3 regions of the Streptomyces sp. NPDC059010 genome follow, and region 3 is predicted to be linked to each of the others. Evidence: predicted binding sites of a transcription regulator. Region 3 holds the regulator's gene; each other region holds the start of a gene.

Evidence for each region. Region 3 encodes HspR, which represses chaperone genes until heat shock. Its sites were predicted from a motif close to TTGAGNNNNNNNNNCTCAA; they were not measured.
Region 1: the regulator HspR is predicted to act here: its motif matches at 2,390-2,408, upstream of dnaK (molecular chaperone DnaK).
Region 2: the regulator HspR is predicted to act here: its motif matches at 3,996-4,014, upstream of lon (endopeptidase La).

What each region holds. Positions count from the first base shown of each region.
Region 1 covers NZ_JBHYJA010000006.1:18,051-23,764, reverse strand. Annotated here, with positions in the region: gene narI (respiratory nitrate reductase subunit gamma) at 1-478, shown strand, start outside; gene dnaK (molecular chaperone DnaK) at 475-2,343, opposite strand; gene ACFWYS_RS07690 (OsmC family protein) at 2,578-3,006, opposite strand; gene ACFWYS_RS07685 (hypothetical protein) at 3,072-4,877, opposite strand; gene ACFWYS_RS07680 (ATP-binding protein) at 4,874-5,714, opposite strand, start outside.
Region 2 covers NZ_JBHYJA010000010.1:56,786-62,499, forward strand. Annotated here, with positions in the region: gene ACFWYS_RS12545 (MarR family winged helix-turn-helix transcriptional regulator) at 1-387, opposite strand, end outside; gene ACFWYS_RS12550 (lysozyme) at 616-1,464, shown strand; gene lon (endopeptidase La) at 1,559-3,973, opposite strand; gene ACFWYS_RS12560 (GNAT family N-acetyltransferase) at 4,144-4,938, shown strand; gene ACFWYS_RS12565 (rhomboid-like protein) at 4,921-5,714, opposite strand, start outside.
Region 3 covers NZ_JBHYJA010000024.1:110-5,823, forward strand. Annotated here, with positions in the region: partial or broken gene ACFWYS_RS25235 (antibiotic acetyltransferase) at 17-103, shown strand; gene ACFWYS_RS25240 (hypothetical protein) at 149-781, shown strand; gene ACFWYS_RS25245 (heat shock protein transcriptional repressor HspR) at 884-1,336, opposite strand; gene dnaJ (molecular chaperone DnaJ) at 1,342-2,523, opposite strand; gene grpE (nucleotide exchange factor GrpE) at 2,560-3,219, opposite strand; gene dnaK (molecular chaperone DnaK) at 3,216-5,066, opposite strand; gene ACFWYS_RS25265 (MraY family glycosyltransferase) at 5,161-5,714, opposite strand, start outside.

The sequences.
Region 1 (5,714 bases), on a different contig from region 3:
CACCTACCACCTGTTCTCCCTGTACGGCGGTACGGCGGCCGGGCTGCTGACGGTCGCCGGGATCGTGCTGCTGATCTACCGGCGCCGTACGAACGCACCGGTGTTCCGGGCGACGACGGTCAACGACAAGCTCATGTACGTGGTGCTGTTCGCGGCGATCGTGATGGGCATGGTCGCGAAACTGGCCCACTCCTCCGGCGACGGCTACGACTACCGTCAGTCCATCGCCCCTTGGGCCCGCAGCCTCTTCACACTCCAGCCGGACCTCGACCGGATGGCGGGCGTGCCGGTGCTGTACCAGGTCCACGCGGTGATCGGCATGGCACTGATCGCCCTGGTGCCGTACACCCGGCTGGTGCACATGTTCAGCGCACCGGTGCAGTACCTGTTCCGGCCGTATGTGGTGTACCGCAGCCGCGACCCCGAACAGCTGGGGCCGCGGCCGGAGAAGCGGGGCTGGGAAAAGACCGGGTCCTAGGCCGCCCCGCCCTTCTGGTCCCTCTGGTCCTTCTCGTCGTCGACGATCTCCGCGTCCACCACACCCTCTTCGTCGTCGGGCGCGCTCGCCTTCGGTTCATCGGCTGAACCGCCGGCGGCGGACGCGTACATCGCCTGGCCCATCTTCTGGCTGACGGAGGCGAGTTTCTCGATGCCGCTGCGCAGGGCGTTCGTCTCGGCGTTCTGCTCCAGTTGCTGCTTCAGCTCCGTGACCGCGGACTCGACCTCGGTCCTGGTGTCCGCCGGGACCTTGTCCTCGTTGTCGCGGATGAACTTCTCGGTCTGGTAGACGAGCTGCTCGGCCTGGTTCCTGGTCTCCGCCGCCTCCCGGCGATTGCGGTCCTCCTCGGCGTACTGCTCGGCCTCCCGCATCATCCGGTCGATGTCGTCCTTCGGCAGCGCCGAGCCGCCGGTGACCGTCATCTTCTGTTCGCGCCCGGTGGCCAGGTCCTTGGCGGAGACGTGCATGATGCCGTTGGCGTCGATGTCGAACGCGACCTCGATCTGCGGCACCCCGCGCGGCGCGGGCGGCAGACCGGTGAGGTCGAAGACGCCGAGCTTCTTGTTGTACGCGGCGATCTCACGTTCGCCCTGGTAGACCTGGATGCCGACGGAGGGCTGGTTGTCGGTGGCGGTCGTGAAGATCTCCGAACGCCGGGTCGGGATCGTCGTGTTGCGTTCGATGAGCTTCGTCATGATGCCGCCCTTGGTCTCGATGCCGAGGGACAGCGGGGTGACGTCGAGCAGGAGGACGTCCTTGACGTCGCCGCGGATGACGCCCGCCTGGAGGGCCGCGCCGACGGCGACGACCTCGTCGGGGTTGACGCCCTTGTGCGGGTCCTTGCCGGTGAGTTCCTTCACCAGGTCGGTGACGGCGGGCATCCGGGTGGAGCCGCCGACGAGGATGACGTGGTCGACCGCGGCGAGCTTGATGCCGGCGTCCTTGACGGCCTGGTGGAAGGGGGTCTTGCAGCGGTCGAGGAGGTCCGCGGTGAGCTCCTGGAACTGGGCGCGGGTCAGCTTCTCGTCGAGGTGGAGGGGGCCCTCGGCGGAGGCGGTGATGTAGGGCAGGTTGATCGTCGTCTCGGAGGAGCTGGACAGCTCGATCTTGGCTTTCTCGGCACCCTCGCGAAGCCGTTGCAGGGCCATCTTGTCGTTGCCGAGGTCGATGCCGTTCTGTCCCTTGAACTTCTTCACCAGGTGCTCGACGACCCGCTGGTCCCAGTCGTCGCCGCCGAGATGCGTGTCGCCGTTGGTGGCCTTGACCTCGATGACGCCGTCGCCGATCTCCAGCAGGGAGACGTCGAAGGTGCCGCCGCCGAGGTCGAAGACCAGGACCGTCTGCTCCTCGCCCCGGTCGAGGCCGTAGGCGAGGGCGGCGGCCGTGGGCTCGTTGATGATCCTGAGGACCTTCAGGCCCGCGATCTCCCCGGCCTCCTTGGTGGCCTGCCGCTGGGCGTCGTCGAAGTACGCGGGGACGGTGATCACCGCGTCGGTGACGTCCTCGCCGAGATAGGACTCGGCGTCCCGCTTCAGCTTCTGCAGCACCCGGGCGGACAGCTCCTGCGCCCGGTAGCGGGTGCCGTCGATATCGCCCTGATCGGGGAACCGCCAGCTCCCGTCGCCCATGTGCCGCTTCACGGAACGGGCGGTGCGCTCGACGTTCGTCACCGCCTGCCGTTTGGCCACCTCCCCCACGAGCACCTCGCCGTTCTTGGCGAAGGCCACGACCGACGGTGTGGTCCTGGCCCCCTCCGCATTGGCGACGACAGTGGGTTCGCCGCCTTCCAGAACGGCGACCACCGAGTTCGTGGTCCCGAGATCGATCCCGACCGCGCGTGCCATCGCTGTCCCCTTCCGCCAGCGCACCTCTTGAACTCCAGCACAAAACTTGAGTGGGTTCTTGTCAATGGGACGGGTGACCGGGGTGAGGGGTGCCAAACGGTCCCTGAGCGCCCGCTCAGGGTTGGGGGGTGGCCCGAAGGGCCACACCCCCAGGGGCGCGGGGAACTGCGCGACAGGCCACGACGACGCCGCAGCCGCCCGACGACCGTCCCCGGCACCCCCGTGGGCGAACGGCTACGCCAGCTTCGCGGTCAGCGTGATGGTCGTGCCCGTCAGCGCCTGGCTGACCGGGCAGTTCTTCTTGGCGTCCTCCGCCGCCGCGGCGAACCCCTCGGCGTCGAGCCCCGGCACCGTCCCCTCGACGGTGAGATGAATCCCGGTGATCCCCTCCCCCGGCTGGAAGCTCACGTCGGCCGAGGTGACGAGCTTGGTGGGCGGCGTGCCGGCCCCCGCCAGAGCGTGCGACAGCGCCATCGAGAAGCAGCTGGAGTGCGCGGCGGCGATCAGCTCCTCCGGGCTGGTCCTGCCGTTCGCCTCCTGGGAGCGCGAGGCCCACGTGACCGGCTGTGCGGCGATGGCACCGGAAGAGTCGAAGTTGACGACACCGTTGCCCTCAAGCAGGCTGCCTTCCCAGACGGTGTGTGCGGAGCGCGTGGTAGCCACGGTTCTTCCTTTCGCGTGGGGGCCCGTTTCCTGGGTCCGTGCCCCCCATCCGATCACACTCCGGCTCACTGCACCCGGAAGACCGGCCCACGCGGGGTGAACGGCAGTCGACGGCCCTGCGGAATCAGATACGCGTGCTCGCGCCGCACCCGCAGCACATCGCACCAGCCGTCGGTGATGACCAGGACGGGCGCACCCGGCGGGAAGTCGTCCGCGCGCTGCAGCAGATCGATCCCGGGCTGCAGGACCGTACCGCCCCGGCCGCGCACCCGCACCCGTCCCGCGATGTCCGTCACCGGCAGATACCCCGCGTCGTACGGTCCCGCGTCGCAGAACACCACCCGAGCCGCCGGTACGTCCCGGGCCTCGGCGTACGACGCGATGGCACCCAGCGCCTTGCCGAGCAGACCGGCGCCCATGGAGGCGGAGGTGTCCAGGACGACGCCGAAGGTGCAGCGGGCGATCTCCTCGGGCGGGAAGTAGCGGCCCGCGCGCGGGATGTCGGGCGTCGACCCCTGGCGGCGCGCGGGACGGGCGTACGTCCGCACCGGCTCGGGGCGTGGCACGAACTCGTCGAACCAGCGGGCCAGTTGAGCGTCCCACGGCAGCGGCGGATGGCTGAGCGCGCGGATCTCCTGGACCAGACCGCCGGGCAGGAAGCCGCGCTCCTGCTGCTGGTGCAGATCGAGGCCCTGGCCCAGACCCCGGCGGTAGAACTCGTCGAGATCGACATGGTCACAGGGCGGGCCGAGCGGGGCGCCGAGCACATCGCCGACGCCCTTGCCGCGCAGGGTCGCCAGCCGGCGCATCCGGCGCAGGTCGCCGGCGATCCGGTCGTAGACCTCCTCGGCGGACAGGCCGGTGAACTGCGCGTCGTACAGCAGCCCTTGGGGCATCTCCCCGACCTGCATCTCGCGCAGCCAGCCGTTGATGACGTAGTCGCAGGCGACGTTGAAGAGATACGGGTCGCGGGCGCCGCAGCGGTCGCCGTGGCGCAGGGCGGCGTGCAGCATCTCGTGGGCGAGGATGAACCGCCACTCCTCGTCCTCGAACTGGCGCAGCGGGTTGATGTAGATCTCGCCGGCCTCGGCGTTGACGGCGGCGACGGCGATGCCGTGCGCGCGGGCGAGTTCGGCGTCGGCGACGAGCTTGATGCCGGCCGCGATGCCGCCGAGCAGCGGGTAGGAGGTGATGAACCACTCCAGGGCCCACTGCCAGGGCCGCTTCCGGACCGGCTCGCCGTCCATGGAGTCGCGGCGGCCGCCCGCCATGTCCATCGCGGTGGAGACGGTCCGGGTGAGCGCGGTGGCGAAGGCGAGCTGGTGGTCCGGGGGCGACCCGAACCAGCCCATCCACTCCACGAGCAGCAGGTCGGGCTCCGGGCCCGCGGTGCCGCAGCGCTCGTAGGCGGCCGGGATGCCGTCCCGCCGCCAGCGCGCGGCGAGCTGCTCCTCGTCGCCGTCCGGGTAGGTCAGGGGGAGGTGGTCCGGTGCCTGTCCGACCGGGAAGGTGAGCAGGAAGCGGTTGACTACGGCGCAGCGGGCGGCGAGTTCGGCGCGGTCGGGCTGTACGGGGGTGCCCTTCCTGGAAGGGACGTGGCCGAAGCCGAGGTGCAGGACGGCGTGTGCGATGGCCCAGGCCCAGGTGGCGGGTTCGGCGATGCGCGCGGGGTGGGCGTGCAGGTCGCCGTCGGAGTCGACGCGGACGAGGCCGTCGCGGGGCGCCTGTTCGCACTTCTCCTGGCGGCAGACGACGAACTCGACGGCGGCGAGCGCGGGATTGGCGCGCACCAGCCGCATCCCCTCGGCGAACGCCTCCGCCGCCAGGTCCCGCTTCTTCTTTCCCTTCCCCTTGTCGTGGGTGCGGCTCATCGCCGCGCCTCCACCAGCCGCGGCATGTCCCGCGCCGCCTCCACCAGGAACCAGGACGGCAGGACGGGGTTGCCGTCGGCGTCGGACGCGATGACGCTCTGGGCGACCTCGACGGAGATCTCGGCGAGCTGCACCAGCAGCGACTTCGCGCGGTACGCGGTCTGACGGCCGCTCGCCGACATGTGGTCCTTGCTCGCGGGCAGTTCCTTGACCAGCCGGCCGCGGAAGGACTCGGCGAGGTAGTAGAGCAGGTCGCGGTCCTCCATACGGTGCGGCCAGCGGGCGTCGCCCTTGATGACGGCCTCGATGCCGAACTGACTGCGCACGATCCTGACGTAGCCGCAGAACGCGGTGGCGTGCGTCGGGGTCAGCGTGCCGTGCGCCAGCACCTTCAGCGTCGCCTCGTCGAGGTCGCGGCCGAAGGAGTGCAGCGCGTCGGAGAGCATGTGCCAGGAGCGGGGCGTGGAGAACGGCTCCTCGGTCTTCGGCGGCTTGGACCACAGGTGGTCGGGGCGGTCGGTGAGGTGGTCCAGGATCCACGGGTGGATGCCGTTGTTCGCGGCCCAGGTCAGCCAGTCCTTGGCGGAGGCCTCCAGGTGGACGTGGGTGAGACGGTTGACCAGCGCGGAGGCGATGGGGCGGGCGAGGGCGTTGTCGGTGGCCCGGTTGCCGGCGCCGATGACGATGGAGCCCTTCGGCAGTTCGTAGTTGCCGATACGGCGGTCCAGGATCAGCGAGTAGAACGCCTTCTGCACATCCGGGGTGGCCGCGTTCAGCTCGTCCAGGAACAGACAGTACGGCTCGTCGCGGGCGATGGCCTCCGGCGGGCAGAACACC
Region 2 (5,714 bases), on a different contig from region 3:
CCGCACCTTCGCGACCCGGCCGCGCCCCTCCTCCGTGAGGTGCACCAGCCAGGCCCGCCCGTCCGCGGGGTCCGGTTCCCTGGCGACGAGCCCGAGGTCCTCCAGGGCGCGCAGCTGGCGCGACATCGTGGCCTTCCCGACGCCGATGTAGGCGGCGAGTTCCGTGGCCCGCTGACGCCCGCACTCACCCAGGCGTACCAACAGGCCGTACGCAGCCGACTCCAGGTCCGGATGGACCTCGCGGGCCATCTCGCCCTGCTTGGCCCGGGCGCGCCGGAACAGGACCGTCAACTCGCGTTCCAGATCGAGGAATTCGGGCTGACCCATACCACCACCGGACGCTCCGGAGTCGATTCGCCGTCCGTCGCCGTTCCCGTCTTCGTGCACGTCAGCCCCTGCCTCGTGTTTCCCGGTCCTGAAAGTTTCCGCCGACCGCCGTAATCACCGCAGCTCCGCCAGTATTTCGCAGGCTCAGACCAAAGGCAGCCTCCGGACCCCCTTCCACCTGCGCTTCTGCGCGTCTAACTTCTCTACCGGAACGTCGGACTTGGCATGTATTCGCCATAGCCACCGCGTTTCCCCACCGAGCACCACCGAGCCTTCGGAGGCACGCTTATGCCCGTGCACAGATCCGAACTGCTCCGCCCTCAGCGCCCGCACCGCGCCGGGCTCCTGCTCGCCGCCGTCCTCTCTCTCACCTGCTCCCTCACCCTCGCCGTCCAGACCTCTCCCGCATCCGCCGACGACGACTTCCCGCCCCGCGGCTCCGCCTACATGGGGATGGGCGTCGTGGCCCACGACGGGGCGGACGGCCTGCCCCTGGACCCCATCGCCGTCGACCAGACGGAGGGGGTGGACGTCTCCAGCTATCAGGGCAACGTCGACTGGGCGACCCTGTGGAAGAACGGGGTGAAGTGGGCCTACACGAAGGCCTCCGAGGGGACGTACTACACGAACCCGTCCTTCACCCAGCAGTACAACGGCTCCTACGACGCCGGAATGGTCCGCGCCGCCTACCACTTCGCCACCCCGGACACCACCAGTGGAGCAACGCAGGCCAACTTTTTCGTCAACAACGGCGGCGGCTGGTCCCGCGACGGCAAGACCCTGCCCGGCGCCCTCGACATCGAGTGGAACCCGTACGGCGCCACGTGCTACGGCAAGACCCCGAGCGCGATGGTCGCCTGGATCCGCGATTTCCTGAACCAGTACAAGTCCCGCACCGGCCGCGACGCCGTCATCTACACGGCCACCAGCTGGTGGAAGGAGTGCACCGGCAATTACAGCGGCTTCGCCTCCGCCAACCCGCTGTGGATCGCCCGGTACGCGTCGACGGTGGGCGAACTGCCGGCGGGCTGGTCGTACCAGACGATGTGGCAGTACACGTCCTCCGGACCGACGGTCGGTGACCACAACAAGTTCAACGGGCCGGTGGATCGCATCACGGCCCTGGCCAACGGCTAGTACAACGCCGGCACGCCAACGGCTGACCCGGCGCCGTGTGGCGAAGGCCCGGGCCTCTCACGAGGACCCGGGCCTTTTCCTCCGGTCGCGTCCGTCACGCCGCGACCGGAACCTCCGGCGCCGCGCCGTTGGTGGCCGGCGACAGGGCCAGTTCCAGGACCTGGCGGACGTCGGTGACGGCGTGGACGTCGAGCTTGTCCAGCACCTCGGCCGGGACGTCGTCCAGGTCGGGCTCGTTGCGCTTGGGGATGACGACGGTCGTGACGCCCGCCCGATGGGCCGCCAGCAGCTTCTGCTTGACGCCGCCGATCGGGAGCACCCGACCGGTCAGCGAGACCTCGCCGGTCATCGCCACGTCCGTACGGACCAGACGGCCCGACAGGAGCGAGGCCAGCGCCGTCGTCATGGTGATGCCGGCGCTCGGGCCGTCCTTCGGCACCGCGCCCGCCGGGAAGTGGATGTGCACGCCCCGGTCCTTCAGGTCGGCGACCGGCAGCTCCAGTTCCGCGCCGTGCGAGCGGAGGAAGGACAGGGCGATCTGTGCGCTCTCCTTCATCACGTCACCCAGCTGGCCGGTCAGGGTCAGACCCGCCGCGCCCGTCTCCGGGTCGGCGAGCGAAGCCTCCACGAAGAGGACGTCACCGCCCGCGCCCGTCACCGCGAGGCCCGTCGCCACGCCGGGCACCGCCGTACGGCGCTCCGCCGGGTCCTGGGCGGACTCGGGCACATGGTGCGGCCGGCCGATCAGGCCGCGCAGATCGCCGTCCGTGACGGTGAACGGCAGCTTCCGCTCGCCCAGTTCGTGCTGCGCCGCGACCTTGCGGAGCAGCCGCGCGATGGACCGCTCCAGATTGCGGACGCCCGCCTCGCGCGTGTACTCACCGGCGAGCCTGCGCAGGGCCCCCTCGTCGAGGGCGACCTCGTCCTTCGCCAGGCCCGCCCGCTCCAGCTGGCGCGGGAGCAGGTGGTCACGGGCGATGACGACCTTCTCGTCCTCGGTGTAGCCGTCGAGGCGGACCAGCTCCATACGGTCGAGCAGGGCCTCCGGGATGGCCTCCAGGACGTTGGCGGTGGCCAGGAAGACCACGTCCGACAGGTCCAGCTCCACCTCCAGGTAGTGGTCCCGGAAGGTGTGGTTCTGGGCCGGGTCGAGCACCTCCAGCAGGGCGGCCGCCGGGTCGCCCCGGAAGTCGGAGCCCACCTTGTCGATCTCGTCGAGGAGGACCACCGGGTTCATCGACCCGGCCTCCTTGATGGCACGCACGATCCGGCCGGGCAGCGCGCCGACGTAGGTACGGCGGTGGCCGCGGATCTCGGCCTCGTCGCGGACGCCGCCGAGGGCGACCCGCACGAACTTGCGCCCCATGGCATGCGCGACGGACTCGCCGAGCGAGGTCTTGCCGACGCCGGGCGGGCCGACCAGCGCGAGCACGGCACCGCCGCGTCGCCCGCCGACGACACCCAGACCCCGGTCGCTGCGGCGCTTGCGCACCGCCAGGTACTCGGTGATCCGCTCCTTCACGTCCTCAAGGCCGGCGTGCTCGGCGTCCAGCACGCCCTGGGCGCCCTGGATGTCGTACGCGTCCTCGGTGCGTTCGTTCCACGGCAGTTCCAGGACGGTGTCCAGCCAGGTGCGGATCCATGAACCCTCGGGCGACTGGTCGCTGGACCGCTCCAGCTTGTCGACCTCCTTCAGGGCCGCCTCGCGGACCTTCTCCGGCAGGTCGGCGGCCTCGACGCGGGCGCGGTAGTCGTCGGACTCCTCGCCGTCCTGCTCGCCGTTCAGCTCGCGCAGTTCCTTGCGTACGGCTTCGAGCTGACGGCGCAGCAGGAACTCGCGCTGCTGCTTGTCGACGCCCTCCTGGACGTCCTTGGCGATGGTCTCGGCGACGTCCTGCTCGGCGAGGTGGTCGCGCAGTTGCTGGGTGGCGAGCTTGAGGCGGGCCACCGGGTCGGCGGTCTCCAGGAGCTCGACCTTCTGCTCGGTGGTGAGGAAGGGCGAGTACCCGGAGTTGTCGGCGAGGGCGGAGACGTCGTCGATGGCCTGGACACGGTCCACGACCTGCCAGGCGCCGCGCTTGCGCAGCCAGGCGGTGGCGAGCGCCTTGTACTCCTTCACGAGCTCGCCGACCTGGCCGGGCAGCGGCTCGGGCACGCTCTGGTCGACACGGGTCCCCTCGACCCACAGCGCCGCACCCGGCCCGGTCGTCCCGGCGCCGATCCGCACCCGGCCCCGGCCGCGGATCAGGGCGCCCGGGTCGCCGTCGGCCAGCCGGCCGACCTGCTCGACGGTGCCGAGCACACCGGTGCTCGCGTACGTCCCGTCGATGCGTGGCACCAGCAGCACCCGTGGCTTTCCCGGCTGGGACCGGGCGGCGGCCTCCGCGGCCTCCACGGCGGCGCGCACATCGGCGTCGTTCAAGTCCAGCGGGACCACCATTCCGGGCAGCACGACCTCGTCGTCGAGCGGCAGCACAGGCAGGGTGAGCGGTGTGGACGTCGAAGCCATGATCTCCCCTTCGGCAGTCAAGTTGAGCTATGCCGACTCAATGCTTGGGGGTCCCCGAATGTTCCCCACCCTCCGTTCGCTGTGAGCGATCACTTACCCCACAGCCCGTGACCTCGGCTTTCACCAATAAACGCTTGCCGGGTTCCGCCCCTTCCCGCGACCGTCGTCCCGTGACAGACACAGAGATCCTTCTCGCGGCCTACGACGACCAGATGCGCGGCGCACCCCCGACCCCGCCCACCGGAGTGACGTACGAACAGGACGGCCCGCTGCTGCGGACAGTGGGCGGCTTCCGGGGTCTCGTCAGCGGCCCGCGCTCTCTCGGCGTGCACGACGCCGAGCTCGACCGGCTGATCGCCCGGCAGCGCGACTTCTTCGCGGCGCGAGGTGAGGCGGTGGAGTGGAAGATCCGGGGTCACGACGAACCGGCCGACCTCGCCGACCGGCTGAGCACGGCGGGCTTCGTACCCGAGCCCCGGGAGACGGTGCTCGTCGGCCGCGTCGCCGACCTCGCCGTACGAGAGCCCGCCCTGCCGGACGGCGTGACACTGCGCCAGGTCACCGCGGACGCCGACATGCGCCGGATCGCCGCCCTGGAGTCGGTCGTCTGGGGCTTCGACATGGGCTTTCTCGCCGACGACCTGATCGGACGCGTCGACGCCGCTCCCGACGAGATCTCCGTCCATGTCGCCGAGGCGGACGGCGAGGTCGTCTCCGCGGCCTGGCTGGTGTTCCGCGCGGGCACCGAGTTCGCGAGTCTGTGGGGCGGGTCGACGCTGGCCGAGTGGCGGGGCCGCGGCATCTACCGCGCGCTCGTCGCGACCCGGGCCGCACTCGCCGTCGCCCGCGGCGTCACCTACCTGCACGTGGACGCGTCCGACGACAGCTTGCCCATCCTGCGGCGGCTGGGCTTCGAGGCGGTGACGACCACCACCCCGTACATCTGGTCACCCGAGGGCGGCTGACCCCGAGGCACGCCACCGCCGTACCAGCGGCCACATCGCGACCCCGATGAGCAGGGCGATCAGATGCCCCCAATTGGTCAGCGGGTCCGTGAGGTCGAGCAGGTCCTGGATCAGCATCTCGCCGAACAGGGCCAGCACAGGCAGCCCCAGCCACGGCCGCAGCAGCCCCGCCAGTGCCCCGATGCTCGTCGCGACGCCGAAACTTATGCCGTAGTCGAAGCGGTGCAACGAACTGGCGGGCAGGTGGCCGGTCAGTACCGCGAGCCCCACGGGGACCTCGGTCGCGAGGGTGGCCAGGATGTGGCCGAGCAGGAAGACGACGGCCGTGCGGGCGCTGCCGATCCGCCGCTCCAGCGCGGTGAGCACGAGCAGGAAGCAGACCGAGTACGGCGCCAGGAGCCCGCCCGCGACCCACAGCCCACTGGCGACCAGCACCAGCATGGGCGTCTGCACGAGGTGCACCACATCGGTGCTGGAGCCCCTGAGCAGGGCGTGGACGAGGTCGGGGTCGGCGTAGGTGACGACCAGGGACGTGACGACCAGTACGGCGGCGTAGGCGCAGGTGAACGGGGTGCCGGTGGGAGTGGGGAGGAGATGCCAGGGGCGGAGGCGGACTCGGGGGCGGGGGTGCGCGACGGCCTCGACGGACGCGACGGCCCCAGTGGCCGCGATTGCCTCAGCCGTGATGGACGGAGCCGCAGGGGCGTCACCGATGACCGGCGCCGGGCGCGGCGCGGCGGCTCCCACCGGCCCGCGCTGCCGCGGCATCGCGTCCA
Region 3 (5,714 bases):
CCACGCCATGCCAGTCAACCACCGGATGGACGGCCCCTCCACCTTCCCCTTCCCCTTCCCCACCATGGGCGGCTCCTGGGCCGAACACTTCGACCTGCTCACGACGTACTGACCACCGTCAGAAATGCACACAGCAAAGGAAGATCCCATGCCGAAGGACCCGGCACCCGCACCCGCATCCGCGCCGGCGGCCACGGACAAGTACGACGACCACGCGTACGACGACCACGACGAGTACGAGGACGATGACGACGGCTACGAGGAGAAGCCCGTCGTCGAGAACGCCGTCGAGGAGAACGGGTTCGGCACGATAGCCGTGCGGCTCGACATGAACGTCGGCGAGGTCACCGTCGAGGGAGAGTCGGTGCCCCGGATCGAACTGCTCCGCGCGGAGGGGACCGAGGCCGAGGACCACATCCCGATCGGCACCCGGGACGGCGGCCTGCTCACACTCACCGTGGACGGCGAGGAGGCCGTCATCGACCCCGCGAAGGGCCGGCTGACCCGCCACTCGTACCGGGTCGACGTCCGCCACGCGGACCACACCTGGCACCTGGTGCCCGACTCCATCCCGGGCAGCCGTCTGCTGCGGGACGAGGAGCACATCGGCGACTTCTCCTCCGACGGCGACGGACGCGTCCTCGCCGAGTGGCGCGAGGGCACCGAGCCGGAGGCCCTGGACGTGGCCCTCGGCTACGCGCTGGCCGCCGCCTTCGGCACGGGCGCCCAGCCCATGTGGATGCTCGCGGTGGAAGCGGCCGGCGAGATGCTCCCCGGCTGACCGCCCCACTTCCTGTCACCCCGCCCGGCACGGCTCCCGTGAACGCGCGAGGGCCCGGAGGTTCGACCGAACCTCCGGGCCCCACACACAACTGACTGCGCGTCAGTCCGTCTGCTTCCGCTTGGGCGGCCGCCACACCACCAGCGCACTGGTCTGCTGCACTTCCTGATACGGCACCAGATCACGCCGGTAGGACGCGTGCACCGCCGCCTCCCGCTGCTGCATCGCCACGGCGGCACCCTCGACGGCGGCCTGGAGTTCGGCCACCCTCGACTGCAGCGCGGCGACCTGGTTCTCCAGCTCGATGATGCGCTTGATGCCGGCCAGGTTGATGCCCTCGTCCTGCGACAACGCCTGCACCTGACGGAGCAGTTCGATGTCACGGGCCGAGTAGCGGCGCCCACGGCCGGCCGTGCGGTCCGGGGAGACCAGGCCGAGGCGGTCGTACTGGCGCAGTGTCTGCGGGTGCAGGCCGGAGAGCTGGGCCGCCACCGAGATGACGTAGACCGGGGTCTCCTCGGTCAGTTCATACGGATTGCGTCGACGGCCGTCCATCTCCATCAAGCTCCCTTCGCGGCCTGGAACAGCTCCGCCCGCGGATCCTCACCCGCGGTCGCCTCGCGATACGCCTCAAGCGCGTCACGAGCCTTCCCCGTCACGTCCTTCGGGACACTCACCTCGACGGTGACCAGCAGGTCTCCGCGGGTGCCGTCCTTGCGGACCGCGCCCTTGCCCCGCGCCCGCATGGTGCGGCCGTTGGGTGTGCCGGGCGGCAGTTTCAGGGTGACCGGCGGTCCGCCCAGGGTGGGAACCCTGACCTCGCCGCCGAGGGCCGCCTCCGTGAAGGTCACGGGGACGGTCACCGTGAGGTTGTCCTCCTTGCGGCCGAACACCGGGTGCGCGTCGACGTGCACGGTGACGTACAGGTCGCCGGACGGGCCGCCGCGCTCACCGGGCGCCCCCTTGCCGCGCAGCCGGATCCGCTGCCCGTCCGACACCCCGGCCGGGATGCGCACCTGCATCGTCCGGGACGACTTCGCCCGGCCGCTGCCCTTGCACTCCATGCACGGGTGCTCGGCGATCAGGCCGCGCCCCTTGCAGTCCGGGCACGGGTCGGTCAGCGAGAAGCCGCCGCCCGAACCCCGGGCCACCTGGCCGGTGCCGACGCAGGTCGGGCACACCCTCGGCGTGCCGTTCTTGTCGCCGGTGCCGGCGCAGGCCTTGCAGGGCGACTGCGAGGACATCCGCAGCGGGACCGTGGCCCCCTCGATCGCCTCGGTGAAGCTGAGGGTGACCTCGGTGTCGATGTCCTGGCCCCGGCGCGGCTGGGTACGGGTCGCGCCCGTGCCGCCCCGGTTGAACAGGCCCCCGAAGACGTCACCGAGTCCGCCGCCGAAGCCGCCGGCTCCCCCCTGGCCCTGGGCGCCGCCTCCGAAGAGGTCGCCCAGGTCGAAGTTGAAGGAACCGCCGCCCGCGCCGCCCGGCCCCGGACGGAAGCCGCCGTTGCCGAAGAGGGCGCGCGCCTCGTCGTACTCCTTGCGCTTCTTGGGGTCGCCGAGGACGTCGTTCGCCTCGGAGATCTCCTTGAAGCGCTCCTCCGCCCTGGCGTTGCCCTTGTTGGCGTCCGGGTGGTTCTCGCGGGCGAGCTTCCGGTACGCCTTCTTGATCTCGGCCTCGGTGGCGTCCTTGGGGACGCCGAGGACCTTGTAGAAGTCCTTCTCGATGAAGTCCTTGGTGCTCATCCTCGACGTCCCTCCTCTCTTGTCGTCAGGTCAACGTCAGCCCTCGTCCGGGCCACCGCTCTCCTTGTCGTCGGCGGCCGCGGCGCTCTCCTCGGACCCTTCGCCCTTGACCGCCTGCGCGCCCGGCTGGGGCTCGGCGACGGCCACCCGCGCGGGGCGGATGGTGCGCTCGCCGATGCGATACCCCGGCTGGAGGATCGCGACGCAGGTCGTCTCGGTGACGTCCGGCGCGTAGCTGTGCATCAGCGCCTCGTGGATCGTCGGGTCGAAGGGCTCGCCCTCCTTGCCGAACTGCTGCAGACCCATCTTCGCGGCGACGGTCTCCAGCGACTCCGCGACGGACTTGAATCCGCCGACGAGTTCGCCGTGCTCCCGCGCGCGGCCGATGTCGTCGAGCACGGGCAGGAGCTCGGTCAGGAGGTTCGCGATGGCGATCTCCTTGACCGTGATCCGGTCGCGCTCGACCCGGCGGCGATAGTTCTGGAACTCGGCCTGGAGCCGCTGGAGGTCCGCGGTGCGCTCTTCCAGTGCCTTGCGCACCTGGTCCAGCTGGGCCGTCAGACCGGCGATCTGTACTGATGCGTCCCCGGCCGGGGCCGCCCCCTCCTGGGGAGCGGCCGCCGACTCGGCGTCTTCAGGGGTGGCGCCGGAGGGGACGTCAGGCTTCTCGTCGAAGCCCGGGGTCTCCTCCGTCACGCGGCACCGTCCTTGCGCTCGTCGTCCACGATCTCGGCGTCGACGACGTCGTCGTCGGCTGCCTTGGCGCCACCGTCGGCGGCACCCTCGGGACCACCCGCGGCCTGACCGGCCTGGGCGTCGGCGTACATGGCCTGACCGACCTTCTGCGAGACGGCCGCGACCTTCTCGGTCGCGGTGCGGATCTCCGCGGTGTCCTCGCCCTTGAGCGCGGTCTTCAGCTCCTCGACGGCGGCCTCGACCTCGGTCTTGACCTCGCCGGGGACCTTGTCCTCGTTGTCCTTGAGGAACTTCTCCGTCTGGTAGACGAGCTGCTCGCCCTGGTTGCGGGTCTCGGCGGCCTCGCGGCGGCGGTGGTCCTCCTCCGCGTACTGCTCGGCCTCCTGGCGCATCCGGTCGACCTCGTCCTTCGGCAGCGAGGAGCCGCCGGTGACGGTCATCTTCTGCTCCTTGCCCGTGCCCAGGTCCTTCGCGGTCACGTGCATGATGCCGTTGGCGTCGATGTCGAAGGCGACCTCGATCTGCGGGACGCCACGCGGCGCCGGCGGCAGACCGGTCAGCTCGAACATCCCGAGCTTCTTGTTGTACGCCGCGATCTCGCGCTCGCCCTGGTAGACCTGGATCTGCACGGACGGCTGGTTGTCCTCGGCCGTCGTGAAGATCTCGGACCGCTTGGTCGGGATCGTGGTGTTGCGCTCGATGAGCTTGGTCATGATGCCGCCCTTGGTCTCGATACCGAGGGACAGCGGGGTCACGTCGAGGAGCAGGACGTCCTTGACCTCACCCTTGAGGACACCGGCCTGCAGGGCGGCGCCGATGGCGACGACCTCGTCCGGGTTGACGCCCTTGTTGGCGTCCTTGCCGCCGGTCAGCTCCTTGACGAGCTCGGCGACGGCGGGCATACGGGTCGAGCCACCGACGAGGACGACGTGGTCGATCTCGTTGATGGAGACGCCGGCGTCCTTCATGACGTTGAAGAACGGGGTCTTGCAGCGCTCCAGCAGGTCGGCCGTCAGCTGCTGGAACTGAGCCCGGGTGAGCTTCTCGTCCAGGTGCAGCGGGCCCTCGGCGGAGGCGGTGATGTAGGGCAGGTTGATCGAGGTCTCGGTGGAGGAGGACAGCTCGATCTTGGCCTTCTCGGCGGCCTCACGGAGGCGCTGGAGGGCCATCTTGTCCTTGCCCAGGTCCACGCCGTGGCCGGACTGGAACTGCTGGACCAGGTAGTCGACGACGCGCTGGTCCCAGTCGTCACCACCGAGGTGGTTGTCACCGTTGGTGGCCTTCACCTCGACGACGCCGTCGCCGATCTCCAGGAGGGACACGTCGAAGGTGCCGCCACCGAGGTCGAAGACGAGGATCGTCTGGTCGTCCTTGTCGAGGCCGTACGCGAGCGCGGCCGCGGTGGGCTCGTTGACGATACGCAGGACGTTCAGACCGGCGATCTCGCCGGCCTCCTTCGTCGCCTGGCGCTCGGAGTCGTTGAAGTACGCCGGGACGGTGATGACCGCGTCGGTCACCTTCTCGCCCAGGTAGGACTCGGCGTCCCGCTTCAGCTTCTGGAGGATGAACGCCGAGATCTGCTGCGGGTTGAAGGGCTTCCCGTCCAGCTCGATCTTCCAGTCGGTGCCCATGTGACGCTTCACCGAACGGATGGTCCGGTCCACGTTGGTCACCGCCTGGCGCTTGGCGACCTCGCCGACCAGCACCTCGCCGTTCTTCGCGAAGGCGACGACGGACGGCGTGGTCCTGGCACCCTCGGCGTTGGTGATGACGGTGGGCTCGCCGCCCTCCAGAACGCTGACGACGGAGTTAGTCGTGCCCAGGTCGATGCCGACCGCACGTGCCATGGTGAATTCCTCCAGCTGACTTGAGTGGAACGGACTCAAGTGTGCATGACGCCCCCCGCCCGGTCAACAGAGCTGAGTCGACCCCACTCAACTCTTATCCGTTCCTTACACGCAACTGACCCGTGACCTGCGTAGATGTGGCATGCGTCGCCGTCCCAAAGGGATCCCCCAAGGGAAAAGAGGGTTGACGCCGAGCCCCGTAGACCTTGATCCGAAGCAGTCCGAGTACGGCGATGAAGGCGGTCGCTCCCACCCAGTACACCCCGGACACGGCCATCCATCCCATGTGCACCAGGACGGCGACGAGCACCCCGGCGAAGGCCGCCACGCCGAGGAGGACCGTCACACCCGGCGGGGTGAGGCCGAGCCGGCGCATCCGGTGGGCGAGATGGTCGGGTCCGCCGCGCAGCAGCGGCCGTCCGGCCAGCCGGCGGGACAGCGCCACGAGGAGCAGGTCGGCGGTGGCGAGGGCGGTGAGCGCGTACAGCACGCCCGCACCCGACACCGGATCGCGTCCGGCCCGGCTCATCACGGCCGACGCCGCCAGCACGAACCCCACGAACAGGGACCCGCACGCCCCGAACCCGATCCGCGCGGGCGGCCAGTTGTGCATGAGGAACCCGGTCAGGGCGGCCGCCAGCACACTCA